DNA from 3 places in the Streptomyces sp. 135 genome. Region 3 is predicted to be linked to each of the others. Evidence: riboswitches for the same ligand, from Rfam matches in the RefSeq annotation. Region 3 holds a riboswitch; each other region holds the start of a gene.

Region 1 (4,517 bases), 4.6 Mb from region 3:
TGATGCCCTCGACCCCGTCCCGCAGCGCACTGAAGCGCAAGGTCTCGTCACCGAGCGTCTCGATGATCAGGAGCGCCCACTTGTTGGCGACGTCCGAGAAGATCTCCCGGGCCAGCGAGTCCGCGCGCCTGAGGTCCGCGTCCTCGGGCAGCCCTTGGAGCAGTTGTTTGGTCACCATCAGGTTCCCCAGTCACCGAAAAGTGCGTTCTTCCAGGTCAGGGGCCACTCTCCTACAGTTCCCGAGTAACCACAAGAGAGCACCTCGGGAGGGCGAACACCGTGACCAGCCTCAACGTCTTCAACCACGACATCCCGGCCGAGAGCGACTTCGGATACGCACAGGCGATCAGGTCCGGCGAACTGATCCACGTCTCCGGACAGCTCGCGTTCGACGAGACGGGCACCTTCGTGCACGCGGGCGATTTCAGTGCCCAGCTCCAGCAGACCTACACCAACCTGGACAAGGTCCTCGACCACTACGGCGCCACCCGGAACCAGGTGGTCTCACAGAACTTGTACGTGGTGAACCTGCGGCAGAACGCCGCGGCGACGGCGGAGGGCAACCTGGCGTACTTCGGCGACCACCGCCCCACCGCCACGGTCCTCGGCGTCACCGAACTGACCCTCCCCGGTCAGGCCATCGAGATCAGCTTCGTCGTCGACAGAAGGCTGCCTTGCTGAGCGCCCCCAAAGGAAACGTACGTCCTGTACATTTTTTGGAGAGCCGGACCCTCCGCCGCCCCCTAGCAAGAGAGGCCCGCCATGCGCCGTCCGTCAGCACGTCATGTCCTGCCCGAGTTCACCGAGCGCACCAGTTCGGGGACGCGGACCCTGGATCCGTACTCGCGGCTTCTCGAAGAGCGGATCGTCTTTCTCGGCGCCCCCGTCGACGACACGTCGGCGAACGACGTGATGGCACAGTTCACGCACCTCGAGTACGCGGCGCCCGACCGCGACATCTCGCTGTACATCAACTCCCCCGGCGGCTCGTTCAGCGCGATGACCGCCATCTACGACACGATGCGGTTCGTCAGCTGTGACGTGGAGACGGTCTGCCTCGGGCAGGCCGCCTCGGCCGCCGCCGTCCTGCTGGCGGCCGGCACGCCCGGCAAGCGGCACGCGCTGCCGGGGGCGCGGATACTGATCCACCAGCCCTCCTTCTCCGAGCCGATCCAGGGGCAGGCCAGTGATCTGGCGATCCAGGCCGACGAGATCCTGCGGACCCGACGGCTCCTCGAAGAACTCCTCGCGCGGCACACGGGACAGAGCCAGAAGCGGATCGCCGCGGACATCGAGCGGGACAAGATCCTCGACGCCCCGGCCGCCGTGGAGTACGGGCTCGTGGACCGGATCGTCCAGAGCCGCAAGACCTCGCTCGGCGCGCGCGGGGCGAGGTGACCCGCGGATGCTGCCACCCGAGCTGCCGCCACTGCCCGCGCTGACCCGCGCCGAGGCCGAGTTGATCGACCGTTACCTCGAAGTCGTCGACCTGGTCGGCCGGATCAACCCCGCTCGCGCCGAGCACACCTACGGCGGACTGCGTGCCGCCCAGGCCCTGGTCGGCCGGGCGACGGCCCTGCGGGACGCGCTGGCCCTCATGCACCGGCGCGGCGAGAGCGAGGTGCACGCCGCCACGCTCGCCCGGGCCCTGCGCGTCCTTGACGGCGAGCGGCGGACCGGACGGGTGGGCGTGCCGCCGTCGGCAAGCCGGTGAGCCGGTGGCCCCCCCCCCAGCGGCCGCTGAAGCACGGGCTCCGCTCACCGGAACGTCTGGATCCGCTGTGCGACCGACCAGATGGGCTACCTCAGTTGGCGTAGCAGGGGCTCCTTAATCACGCGTTCGAGAGTCGCACCGGATACGTACGGCGAAGGCGGAATGGGACGTTCCGGTGCTGGTCGAGCCATCGCCAGACGGGGCATTGGGAGTCGAATTCGGCAGCGTCCACCCGAACAGGTCAGTCGTGAGGAGCCTCACAAAACGTCGTTTCGACTCGGTTTTCGAGTGGTTTTCGGGTCAAGATCCCTTCCGACGACAAGACCCCGCCACAGCGGCGGGGCGATCCGGGCGGACGCCGAGTCCTGCCGCCGCCCGGTTGACCGGTCGACATCGGTGCACCGGCAGGAGTGGAGGACCCAAGCAAGGCGGGCCCGTCCGGGAAGTCCGGACGACGCCCTTGGGGTGAAGCCGCAGAGCATGACGCGGCCGGGCATCTTCGCCTGCCCGAACCCGACAGGTCATCCTTCACAGGCGGCTGACGAAGGGTTACGCATGACCGCGCTGAATCACGTTCCGTCGCTGCTCGGCAGGACCGGGGCCGTCTCGGCCCTCACCCTCGCCGTTGTGGGCGGCACCGTCGTGGCCCCCGGGCTCACGTCGGAAGCCGAGGCAGCCACCCACGGAACGAAAGCGCTCAAGATCGCGGCGTCCAAGAAGGGCTCTCCCTACAGCTACGGAGCGGTTGGGCCCAACCGCTTCGACTGCTCGGGCCTGACGCTGTACTCGTTCAAGCGCACGGGCAAGAAGCTGCCGCGCACCGCCGCCGCGCAGTACAACAAGACGCGGCACATCTCGAAGTCCCAGCGGACCCGGGGCGACCTGGTGTTCTTCCACTCGGGCCGGAACGTCTACCACGTCGGGATCTACGCGGGTAACGGCCGCATCTGGCACGCACCGAAGAGGGGGACCGTGGTACGCCTGGACAAGATCTGGACCAAGAGCGTCTGGTACGGCCGGGTCCGCTGACCCGTCCCTCACGCCCGGCCGGACGCGGGGGTCCGTGGACCCGCACGCCGCGTCCGGCCGGAGCCGGGCCGCGCGGCGGGTGCGCGGCGTCAGCGGTGCCCCTGCTGGACCGGCGCCGTCCAGGGCAGGGCGATCCATACGGTCTTGCCGCCCTCCGCCGTGGGGCTGACGGATAGCTTGCCGCCGCATTCGGCGGTCAGCCAGCGGATGATGACCATGCCGCGGCCGTTGTCCTGCTGGACGGCGGCCGGCAGCCGCCTCGGATAGCGCGGGTGACTGTCGGTGACACCGATCCGCAGCTGCTCGTCCCGGTCGAGCTCGACGTCCACCGTGAAGGTGGGCGACTGCCCTCTGGTGTGCTGCACGGCGTTGGTGGCGAGTTCGGAGACGATGAGTCTGATCGTGTCCGCCACCTCGGCCTCGCCCGGCAGGCCCCATTCCGTGAGTACGTTCGCCACGTACGCGCGGGCGGCCGGGACCGAGGCGGGATCGCTCGGCAGAGTGACGGATGCTTCCTGGTGATCTGCCATGGCGACGCTGTCCCTTTCCCACCGGGGTCGGTCTCCGACTCGGAGCGGATGACTCGAGGACGGCCCCGGACTGGTGCTTCGCGCCAGCCTCCCATTCCTTTGCCGGTCACGGGTGGCGATCCACCGAGATGTGCATATATCTGTCGCTCGAAGCGGTGAACTCTGCCAGGACCGACCGTATTTGGGCGCGGGGACGCCACTTCCTCTACTGTCGCCTCTGTCCCCCCGCTCTGCCGCCGGGATGCCCGACGGCTCGGTCCGGAAGGAGACGGACATGCAGTACGGCCCCGCGGTGCGCCGCCGCCGGCTCGGCGCCGAACTGCGCGCGCTGCGCGGCCTCGCGGGACTCACCAGCAGCCAGGCCGCCGCGAAGGTCGGCTGGCACCAGTCGAAGGTGAGCCGGATCGAGACGGGCCGCAGCGGTGTGAAGGCCACGGACGTGCGCCTCCTGCTCGACGCGTACGAGGTGAAGGACGCCCACCTCAGCGAGTTGCTCGTGGCCCTGGCGGGCGCCGACGACACCGGCGCCTCGGGGCGTCACCACTGGTGGAAGGCGTACCGCGACCTGCTGCCCGCCGCCTATCGCGACTTCATCAGCCTGGAGGCGCAGGCGAGTTGGGTACGCACCCTGGAGACCTCGGTGGTCCCGGGGCTGCTCCAGACCCCCGACTACGCGCGCGCCGTCACACGGGCCGCGCTCGGCGGGCTGCCCGACGAGCAGGTGGACGCGCTGGTGGAGGTGCGTCTGGCCCGTCAGGACGTGCTGCGCGCGGAGCCTCCGGTGCGGCTGAGCGTGGTCCTGGACGAGGCGGTTTTGCGCCGTTCGGTGGGCGGACCGCGGGTCTTCGCACATCAGCTCGCACGGTTACAGGAGGTGGCGCAGTTGCCACAGGTGCGACTTCAGGTGCTGCCGTTCTCCTCCGGAGAGCATGTGGGCCTCATCGGGCCTTTCGTTATTTTCTCATTTCCGAACATTGCTGATCTGGATGTGGTTGTTCTCGACCACTTGACGAGTAGCCTCTATCTCGAACGGAAAGAAGACCTCCAGGCATACGTGGAGGCCTTCAACTCCCTTCAGGAACAGGCGCTTTCACCCGAGGACTCAGAGGATTTCATCGCCGGGCTAAGCGACGGCGCGTAAGGAGGCACCATGACCGCACTGCCTCGGTACGTACCTTCCAGCACCACCCTTCAGGGTGCGCGGTGGCAGCGCAGCAGCCGCAGCAACGGAATGAACAACTGTG
Region 2 (4,517 bases), 1.3 Mb from region 3:
CGCCGGATGCCGCGCTCCCTGGCGACCGCCGCGATGTGTTCGAGGAGCGTGGAGGCCACGCCGCGGCCCTGGTGGGCGTCCTGCACGAGGAAGGCGACCTCGGCCTCGTCGGCGGGGGCGCTGGCGGCCATGCCGCGCTCGTCGATGCGGTCGTAGCGCACGGTGGCGATGAACTCGCCGCCCACCGTGGCGGCGAGTCCCACGCGGTCCACCTGGTCGTGGTGGGTGAAGCGGCGCACGTCCTTGGCGGACAGCCGCGGGTAGGGCGCGAAGAAGCGGTAGTACTTCGACTCGTCCGAGACCTGTTCGTAGAAGCTGACCAGGCGGTCCGCGTCCTCGGCCGTGATGGGCCTGATCCGGGCGGTGCCTCCGTCGCGCAGCACCACGTCGGCTTCCCAGTGCGAGGGATAGTCGTGCCGATCCTGCTGCTCCGACGGGGTCTGCATGGGGCCAGGGTACGGGTCGCGGGGCCGCCTGGGCCGGGGCAGGCTGGGAGGGATTCACGGGCGGCCGGGGGCGGGGCCTAGGGTCGGGGAGGACCGCACGTCAGGCCGGCGGAGCACCCGCGACGGCATGAGACACTGGTCTAGACAAGTGTGAAACACCTGGAAGGGCAGCAACACATGGCTGAGCGCCGCGTCAACGTCGGCTGGGCCGAGGGCCTCCACGCCCGACCCGCCTCCATCTTCGTCCGCGCGGCCACGGCCGCCGGCGTCCCCGTGACGATCGCCAAGGCCGACGGCAACCCGGTCAACGCCGCCTCGATGCTCGCGGTGCTCGGCCTGGGCGCCCAGGGTGGCGAGGAGATCGTGCTCGCCTCCGACGCCGAGGGTGCGGAAGCCGCCCTGGACCGTCTGGCGAAGCTGGTCGCGGACGGTCTCGAGGAGCTTCCGGAGACGGTCTGACCCACGCAGCACCTTTCAAAGGGCCCACCCTGAACACGGGGTGGGCCCTTTGTCTTATGTCTTATGCCTTACCTGGTGGCAGTTTATGCGGCGACAGTTCACGCATGGAGATAAAGGAACGGCCGGAATTACATTGACCGGCACTTCTCTCGCGCCTCACTTTGTATACGGCACCCGCGTTAATTCCTGAGGCTCACCGTGTTTACGGGATGTTGCACTTCCCTCACCCGGCCTGCCCTCGGCGAGGGGCGCAACCGGTGCGCGGCCGTCGCCCGCTCCGCGTGGCCGGCAGTGAGCATCCTGGCCCGTTCCACGTCCCCGCGGGCCACCGCGTCGACGATCGCCGCGTGCTCGGACCAGGACACCGCGGGCGCGGCCGGGGGCCCTACGACGTACATCCAGGCGAGCTTGTGCCGCAGCTGGGTGAGCAGCGTGATGAGGCCGGGGCTGCCGGAGGCCTGGGCGAGCGTCTCGTGGAACCAGCCGCCCAGCGAGCGCAGATCCTCCCCCTGACCCTTCCGCACGCGCTCCTGGCCCAGCCGCACGAGTCCGCGCAGGACCTTGAGGTGCGCGTCGGTGCGGCGCTGTGCGGCGCGGGCCGCGGCGAGCGGTTCGAGCACCGTGCGCAGCTCCAGGAGGTCGGCTGCCTCCTGCTCCGTGGGCTCGGCGACACAGGCGCCCGCGTGCCTGCGCGTGACGACGAAGCCCTCGGCCTCCAGGGTGCGCAGGGCTTCGCGTACGGGGACGCGGGAGACGCCGTAACGGCGCGCGAGAAGCTCCTCGGTGAGCCGCCCACCCCTTTCGTAGACCCCGGCGACAATGTCGTCCCGGATGGCCGTGCATACCGAGTGTGCGGGAATGCGCATGACCGGACCTCCGCCTTAATCCCCGCGAAACGCGGTCGACCGACGCTCGTTCCGGAACTCTATTGCAGAGCCGCTTAATTTCCGATGGCGGGCCGGATTCCATGGATATCTTTTGGCCAGGCGAGGGCGGGCCGGAAACGGCGAAGGCCCCGGCTCGGGAGAGCCGGGGCCTTCGGTGAGGTACCGGGACGGGTCAGACGTTGACGCCGTGCGAGCGGAGGTACGCCACGGGGTCGATGTCCGAGCCGTAGTCCGGGCCGGTGCGGGCCTCGAAGTGGAGGTGCGGGCCACTGGAGTTGCCGGTGGAGCCCGAGAGGCCTATCTGCTGGCCCGGGGTGACCGTCTGGCCGACGGTGACGCCGAGGGATGACATGTGGCCGTACTGGGTGTACGTGCCGTCGTTCATCTTGATGACCACGTTGTTGCCGTAGGCACCGCCCCAGCCCGCCTCGACGACGGTACCGGCGCCCACCGCGTGGACCGGGGTACCGGACGCTGCGTGGAAGTCGACGCCGGTGTGGCTGCCGGAGGACCACATGGCGCCGCCGGTCTGGTAGCCCGTGGAGACGTACGAGCCGGAGATCGGGGAGACGTAGGTGTTCAGGCGCTTGCGCTCGGCCTCGCGGGCGGCGCGCTCCTTGGCCTCGCGCTCCTTCTTGGCCTTCGCCTTGGCCTCGGCCTCGGCCTTGCGCTTCTCCTCGGCAGCCTTCTTCTTGGCGGCCTCTTCGGCCTTCTTGGCGGCCGCGGCGTCGTCGGCGGCCTGCCGCTGGGCGGCGGCCTGCGCGTCGATGCTGGCGGCGAGCGAGTCGCCCACGGAGATCGCCTGGGTGAGCCCGGTGTGTTCGAAGGCGGCGTCGTCGGCGGCGGCGAGCGCCGGAGCGGCCAGGCCTCCGATGACACCCGTGGTGGTGATCGCGGCGACGCCCGCGACGTTCGCGGTGGTGCGGGTGAGGCGGCTGGGACGACGGTGCTTCCCGGTGGCACGGGTGAACGCCATGAAGCGGCTGATCCTTTCCTTCCTTCTCGCCTACCGGGTTAGCTGACGGGTTCGGAGCAGGAAGGTCTCCTACGAGTCCCTCACCTGACGGCAAGGTGCCCGATTCACCCCAGGGGACATGTGGGTCCCCGGCTCCCCTGGCTCGCGCCGTACGGGGACTCGGCGATGACTGTCCGGTGCCGCGGATGCGACGTACTGCGTGACGAACAGCCGGACCGACGCTAAACGGGCCGTCTTTCAATCGACAAACAGAACGCCTCTTTTGTAGCGCACGCCACACACCGAACAGGCAACCACCCTATGAATTCGGACATATAGGGAGTACGCGACCCCGGCCATCGAAACGGTCGCCGGGGTCCCGATATGTCCTGACAGCTGCTCAGCCGGCGACCACACTCACCTCGCCGATGCCGAGCGCCCTGACGGGCTCCTCGATCTCCGCGGCGTCCCCGACGAGGATCGTCACCAGGTGGTCCTCCGGGAAGGCGCTCACGACGGCCGCGGTGGCCTCCACGGTGCCGGTCGCGGCCAACTGCCGGTAGAGCCGCGCCTGGAAGTCGTCCGGGAGGTTCTGCTCGACCTGGTCGGCGAGCGTGGCGGCCACGGAGGCGGCCATCTCGTACTTGAGCGGGGCCACGCCCACCAGGTTCTGCACCGCCACGTCGCGCTCGGCGTCGGTCAGGCCCTCGGCTGCGAGGGTGCGCAGGACCGTCCAGAGGTCCTCCAGCGCGGGCCCCGTGGAGGCGGTGTCGACGGAGCCGCTGATGGCGAGCATCGCGGCGCCCGTGCCGTCCGGTGCGGAGCGCAGGACCTGGCTGAACGCCCGTACGCCGTAGGTGTAGCCCTTCTCCTCGCGCAGGACGCGGTCCAGACGGGAGGTGAGGGTGCCGCCCAGGCAGTACGTGCCGAGGACCTGGGCCGGCCAGATCCGGTCGTGCCGGTCCGGGCCGATGCGGCCGATCAGGAGCTGCGTCTGGACGGCTCCGGGGCGGTCCACGATGACGACGCGGCCCGTGTCGTCCGCGGTGATCGCGGGCATCGGGCGGGGCTCGGCGGTGCCGCCCTTCCAGGTGCCGACGGTGTCCGCGAGGACGGCGTCCAGGTCGGTGCCCGCGAGGTCGCCGACGACCACCAGGGTGGACGTGGCGGGACGCACGTGCGCCTCGTAGAAGGCGCGCACCGCGGCCGCGTCGATGGCCTTGACCGTCTCCTCGGTGCCCTGGCGGGGCCGCGACATGCGCGAACTCGCCGGGAACAGCTGCCTGGAGAGCTCCTTGGCCGCGCGGCGTGCCGGGTTGGCCGCCTCGTGCGGGATCTCGTCCAGGCGGTTGCGTACGAGGCGTTCGATCTCGCTGTCCGCGAAGGCAGGGGCCCGCAGGGCGTCGGAGAGCAGGCCGAGCGCCTTGGGGAGGCGGGAGACCGGGACTTCGAGGGAGACGCGGACGCCGGGGTGGTCGGCGTGCGCGTCCATGGTGGCGCCGCACCGGTCGAGCTCGGCGGCGAACTCCTCCGCCGAATGCTTGTCGGTGCCTTCGTTGAAGGCCCTCGCCATGATCGTGGCGACGCCGTCGAGACCCTTCGGCTCGGCGTCCAGGGGCGCCTCCAGGTGGACCTCCACGGCGACGACCTGCTGGCCGGGGCGGTTACAGCGCAGCACCGTGAGGCCGTTGGGCAGCGCGCCGCGCTCGGGGGCGGGGAAGGCCCACGGCTTGGCCGTACCGGCCTGGGGCTGGGGGTGGAACTGCATCG
Region 3 (4,517 bases):
TGGCCGTCCTCCTGAGCACCGGCCGCCTGGGCGTTCTCCTGCTCGAACTCCAGCGCGACGGCGGCGAGTTCCTGGAGGTTCTCGATACGGGTCTCGTCCTGCGGGTCGGTCGAGGCCTGCAACTCGGCGAGGTAGCCGGTCCGTTCGAGTACGGCCTCCAGGACGACGGCCGGGCCCGCGCCGGACTCGACGACGGTCCGCAGCTCCTCCATGAGCGTGTTGAACCGCTTGACGGCATTGGTCGAGCGGGCCGCCATTCCGTACGCCTCGTCGACGCGGCGCAGCGCCTGCGGGAAGGAGATCTTCTCGCGCTGCGAGAGCGCGTCGATCATCGCCTCGGCGCGGTCGCCGATGCCCCTCTTGGGGACGTTGAGGATGCGGCGCAGCGGGACCGCGTCCTCGGGGTTGGCGAGGACCCGCAGGTAGGCCAGCACATCGCGGACCTCCTTGCGCTCGTAGAAGCGGACGCCGCCGACGACCTTGTAGGGCAGGCCGACACGGATGAAGATCTCTTCGAAGACACGCGACTGGGCGTTCGTGCGGTAGAAGATCGCGACGTCGCCGGCCTTCGCGTCACCCGCGTCCGTGAGCCGGTCGATCTCGTCCGCGACGAACTGCGCCTCGTCGTGCTCGGTGTCTGCCACGTAGCCGGTGATGCGGGCGCCCGCGCCCTGGTTGGTCCACAGATTCTTCGGGCGGCGGCTCTCGTTCCGCTCGATGACCGCGTTCGCGGCGCTCAGGATCGTCTGCGTGGAGCGGTAGTTCTGCTCCAGGAGGATCGTGGTCGCGTCGGTGTAGTCCTCCTCGAACTGGAGGATGTTGCGGATCGTGGCGCCGCGGAAGGCGTAGATCGACTGGTCCGCGTCACCCACCACGCACAGCTCCGCCGGGTCGTCGCCCTCGCCACCGGAGGGTCCGACCAGCTCGCGCACCAGGGCGTACTGCGCGTGGTTGGTGTCCTGGTACTCGTCGACCATGACGTGCCGGAAGCGGCGGCGGTAGTGCTCGGCGACGTCCGGGAAGGCGCGCAGGAGGTGGACCGTCGTCATGATCAGGTCGTCGAAGTCCAGCGCGTTCGCCTCGCGCAGGCGTGACTGGTACATGGCGTAGGCCTGGGCGAGGGTCTTCTCGAAGCCGTCGGCGGCCTGGGCGGCGAAGTCCTCCTCGTCGATCAGCTCGTTCTTCAGATTCGAGATCTTGGCGCTGAAGGACTTCGGCGGGAACTTCTTCGGGTCGAGGTCCAGGTCACGGCAGACCAGGGCCATCAGGCGCTTGGAGTCCGCGGCGTCGTAGATCGAGAAGGAGGACGTGAAGCCGAGCTTCTTGTACTCGCGGCGCAGGATGCGGACGCAGGCGCTGTGGAACGTCGAGACCCACATCGCGTTGGCCCGGGGGCCGACGAGCTGCTCTACGCGCTCCTTCATCTCGCCCGCGGCCTTGTTCGTGAAGGTGATCGCGAGGATCTGCCCCGGGTGCGCGCCGCGCTCCGCCAGGAGATACGCGATGCGGTGGGTCAGCACCCGGGTCTTGCCCGAACCGGCGCCGGCCACGATGAGCAGCGGGGAGCCGGCGTGCACGACCGCCGCACGCTGGTTCTCGTTCAGCCCCTCCAGGAGCGTCGCCGGGTCGATGACCGGGCGCGGGGCCCCGTCGCGGTAGTGCGTGTCCCGGGTCATGGGCACGTCGAACTTCCCGTCGAACAAGTCGTCCGGAACCGGTTCCGGAGCGCTGTCCTCGGGCGGCGGCGGGGGCTCTTCGTCCGTGGCCCGGGAAGGCCGGAGGTCCGCCAGGAAGCTGTCATCAAAGAGGCTGCTCATCGCCTCCCGAGTCTAGGCGGCCCCACTGACAACCCGCCCCGGGTTCCGGCCACCTTCCTCCCGGGCCCGTCCGGCGTGCGCCTGTCTACGCCTCACCTACGCCACGCCCACACCCGGTCACGCTCCGCAACAGCGCCGCCTGCCCGACCCCGGCGCCCCGGAAAGTAACGGAAATGTATCGGGCATAAGGAACATCAACCTTCACACGCGCCACACGAGTTGGCTAGCGTGCTCCGCGGGCCGCTCGTCCCCCCACCGGCGAATCCCGCCGGGAACGGGTTGCCTCCGCCGAGTCCGACCTGTTCGGAGCCGGGGACCCACCGAAAACCTGGGGTGAATCGGCCCCGTACGCAGTACGGGACCGTAGGGCAACCTTCCGGACCATCCGCCCGAACCCGACAGCTAACCCGGTAGGCGGTCTACGGAAGGAGTCGCCTCCCTTGGCGTCGCACCGCAAGCCGCGGACCCGGACAGCCGGAATACGCACCGCCCCCGCCGTCGGCATCACGACGGCCGCCCTCACCTCCGTGGCGCTCCTGTCACAGGCCGCGCAGGCGGCCCCCTCCGCACCGGCGAAGCCCAGCCTCGAAGAGGTGCGGAAGAAGGTCGACGACCTGTACCACCAGGCGGGCGTGGCCACCCAGAAGTACAACTCGGCCAAGGAGAAGACCGAGAAGCAGCGCAAGAAGGCCGACCGGCTGCTCGACGACGTGGCCGAGCGCGCGGACAGGCTGAACGAGGCGCGCCAGAAGCTCGGCTCCATCGCCGCCGCCCAGTACCGCACCGGGGCCGTCTCCCAGACCGCCACGATGATGCTCGCCAAGGATCCGCAGGGTTTCTTCGACCAGAACCACCTGGCGGACAGGCTGACCAAGCGGCAGAAGAAGGCCGTCGACGACTACCAGGCGCAGCAGGCGTCGGCGACGAAGCAGCGTACGAAGGCCGCGCGGAGCGTGGAGACGCTGAGCGACTCGCGGGACGATCTCAGGACGAGCAAGGAGACCGTCCAGAAGAAGCTGGGCGAGGCGCGTGAACTGCTCTCGGAGCTGACCGCCGAGGAGAAGGCCCGGCTCGCCGCGATCGAGCGGACGAAGGAGCGGGAGGCCAAGCGCAAGGCCGAGGAGCTGGCCCGCAAGGAGGTCGCCGAGGCGGAGCGCAAGCGCAAGGCGGAGGAGGCGGCCAGGAAGGAGCGGGAGGAGCAGGGGCAGGGGGAGGGCCAGGATTCCGGGTCGGGTTCCGGATCGGGTTCCGGCGCCGGTTCGGATGCGGGTTCAGGCCCGGGCGGGGGCTCAGGCTCCGGTGGCGGCTCGGGCTCCGGAAGCACCGGCGGAAGTTACGCCACCAAGGCCGCGAAGGTCATCGACTTCGCGGAGGCACAGATCGGCAAGCCGTACGTATGGGGCGCGACCGGGCCCGACTCCTACGACTGCTCCGGGCTCACCCAGGATGCCTGGAAGGCGGCGGGGATCACCCTGCCCCGCACCACGTGGGACCAGGTGAAGGCCGGCACGACCGTGAAGACCGCCGACGCCGAGCCGGGCGACCTGGTCTTCTTCTACGACGACATCAGCCACGTGGGGATCTACATCGGCGGCGGCAAGATGATCCACGCCCCGAAGCCGGGCGCGAAGGTCCGCGTCGAATCGATCTACTACATGCCGATCCACAGCGTGGTGCGCCCGGCGTAGCCGCGGAAGGTCACCCTCTACGCGCGCGTGGCCCGCACTCCCGAAGGAGCGCGGGCCACGCGCGTAACCGGTTCGGGGATCAGGTCCACAGCACGGCGATGAAGACGTTCGCCGTGGTCAGCAGCCCCACCGCGCCGAACACACCCTTGTCGATCTTCTCCTCGTCCCGCTTCACATAGACCAGCGCGAGGATCACGATCAGCACGGCCATCTTGATGCCGATCTTGACGTTGTTGACCGCGTTGCCGTCCGCCTGGTTGAGACCCACGAGGGCGACGCCGGTGACGAGCATGATCAGCGCGCCGTGCAGCATCGCGGGACCGAAGCGGGCTGCGCCCTGGCCCATCTGCTTCATCTGGGTCAGGAAGCCGCCCAGGAGCGAGGCGATGCCGATGATGTGCAGGCCGACGAAGAGATGGATGAGTACGTCCATGGGGCCGGAGCCTAGCCCGGACCCGTACCGCTCCCCGCAGGCGGCCCCATAGCACCCTCCGCCGGGCCACCAGGGCGCGAACCGTCACATTGGTCACGGTCGCCCGCCAAGCCGTCACCGACCCGTCAGCAGCGCGGACAGGCGCAGTAACGATTCCGACCTTCTCCGGCAGTTGCGCACAATCCGCCTCCACGCCGTGACGCCCACGTTTAGCGTCCTCACCAGGTGACCGGCTCCCCACCGCCGCCCCGCTCAGGGCGGCAGTCGGCCACCACCGCCGAGAAACCCGGCGGCGGCCCGCTCCCCCTTTGCGGGCCGCCGCCGGCCAGGTAAGGAGCTCCTCCGTGGCAGCGCACCGCAAGCCCAGACAGCGCTCGCTCAGCGGCCACACGGCCCGCACCGCCGCCACCCTCGCCCTCGCGGCAGCCGCCTCGGTGACCGCGCTCGACGGCTCCGGGCACGCGGATCCCCGGCCCGGCCCCGCCGAGGTGAAGTCCAGGGTCGACGCGCTCTACCGCGAGGCGGAGATCGCCACCGAGAAGTACAACGGCGCGAAGGAGAAGGCCGAGAAGGCCGAGG

The links. Region 3 has a riboswitch for cyclic di-AMP ahead of KKZ08_RS23215 (C40 family peptidase). Riboswitches for the same ligand answer to the same signal wherever they lie in the genome.
Region 1: another riboswitch for cyclic di-AMP. It lies ahead of KKZ08_RS02420 (C40 family peptidase); the one in region 3 lies ahead of KKZ08_RS23215 (C40 family peptidase).
Region 2: another riboswitch for cyclic di-AMP. It lies ahead of KKZ08_RS28880 (M23 family metallopeptidase); the one in region 3 lies ahead of KKZ08_RS23215 (C40 family peptidase).

What each region holds. Positions count from the first base shown of each region.
Region 1 is NZ_CP075691.1:520,001-524,517, forward strand. Features, by position in the region: gene KKZ08_RS02400 (helix-turn-helix domain-containing protein) at 1-178, opposite strand, end outside; gene KKZ08_RS02405 (RidA family protein) at 280-681, shown strand; gene KKZ08_RS02410 (ATP-dependent Clp protease proteolytic subunit) at 763-1,398, shown strand; gene KKZ08_RS02415 (hypothetical protein) at 1,406-1,714, shown strand; cyclic di-AMP (ydaO/yuaA leader) riboswitch at 2,090-2,266, shown strand; gene KKZ08_RS02420 (C40 family peptidase) at 2,270-2,743, shown strand; gene KKZ08_RS02425 (ATP-binding protein) at 2,833-3,273, opposite strand; gene KKZ08_RS02430 (helix-turn-helix transcriptional regulator) at 3,548-4,414, shown strand; gene KKZ08_RS02435 (DUF397 domain-containing protein) at 4,424-4,517, shown strand, end outside.
Region 2 is NZ_CP075691.1:6,409,072-6,413,588, reverse strand. Features, by position in the region: gene KKZ08_RS28895 (bifunctional GNAT family N-acetyltransferase/acetate--CoA ligase family protein) at 1-446, opposite strand, end outside; gene KKZ08_RS28890 (HPr family phosphocarrier protein) at 624-905, shown strand; gene KKZ08_RS28885 (GntR family transcriptional regulator) at 1,085-1,771, opposite strand; gene KKZ08_RS28880 (M23 family metallopeptidase) at 1,965-2,768, opposite strand; cyclic di-AMP (ydaO/yuaA leader) riboswitch at 2,781-2,943, opposite strand; gene KKZ08_RS28875 (pitrilysin family protein) at 3,148-4,517, opposite strand, start outside.
Region 3 is NZ_CP075691.1:5,114,536-5,119,052, reverse strand. Features, by position in the region: gene pcrA (DNA helicase PcrA) at 1-1,817, opposite strand, end outside; cyclic di-AMP (ydaO/yuaA leader) riboswitch at 2,094-2,250, shown strand; gene KKZ08_RS23215 (C40 family peptidase) at 2,258-3,505, shown strand; gene KKZ08_RS23210 (hypothetical protein) at 3,585-3,938, opposite strand; gene KKZ08_RS23205 (C40 family peptidase) at 4,283-4,517, shown strand, end outside.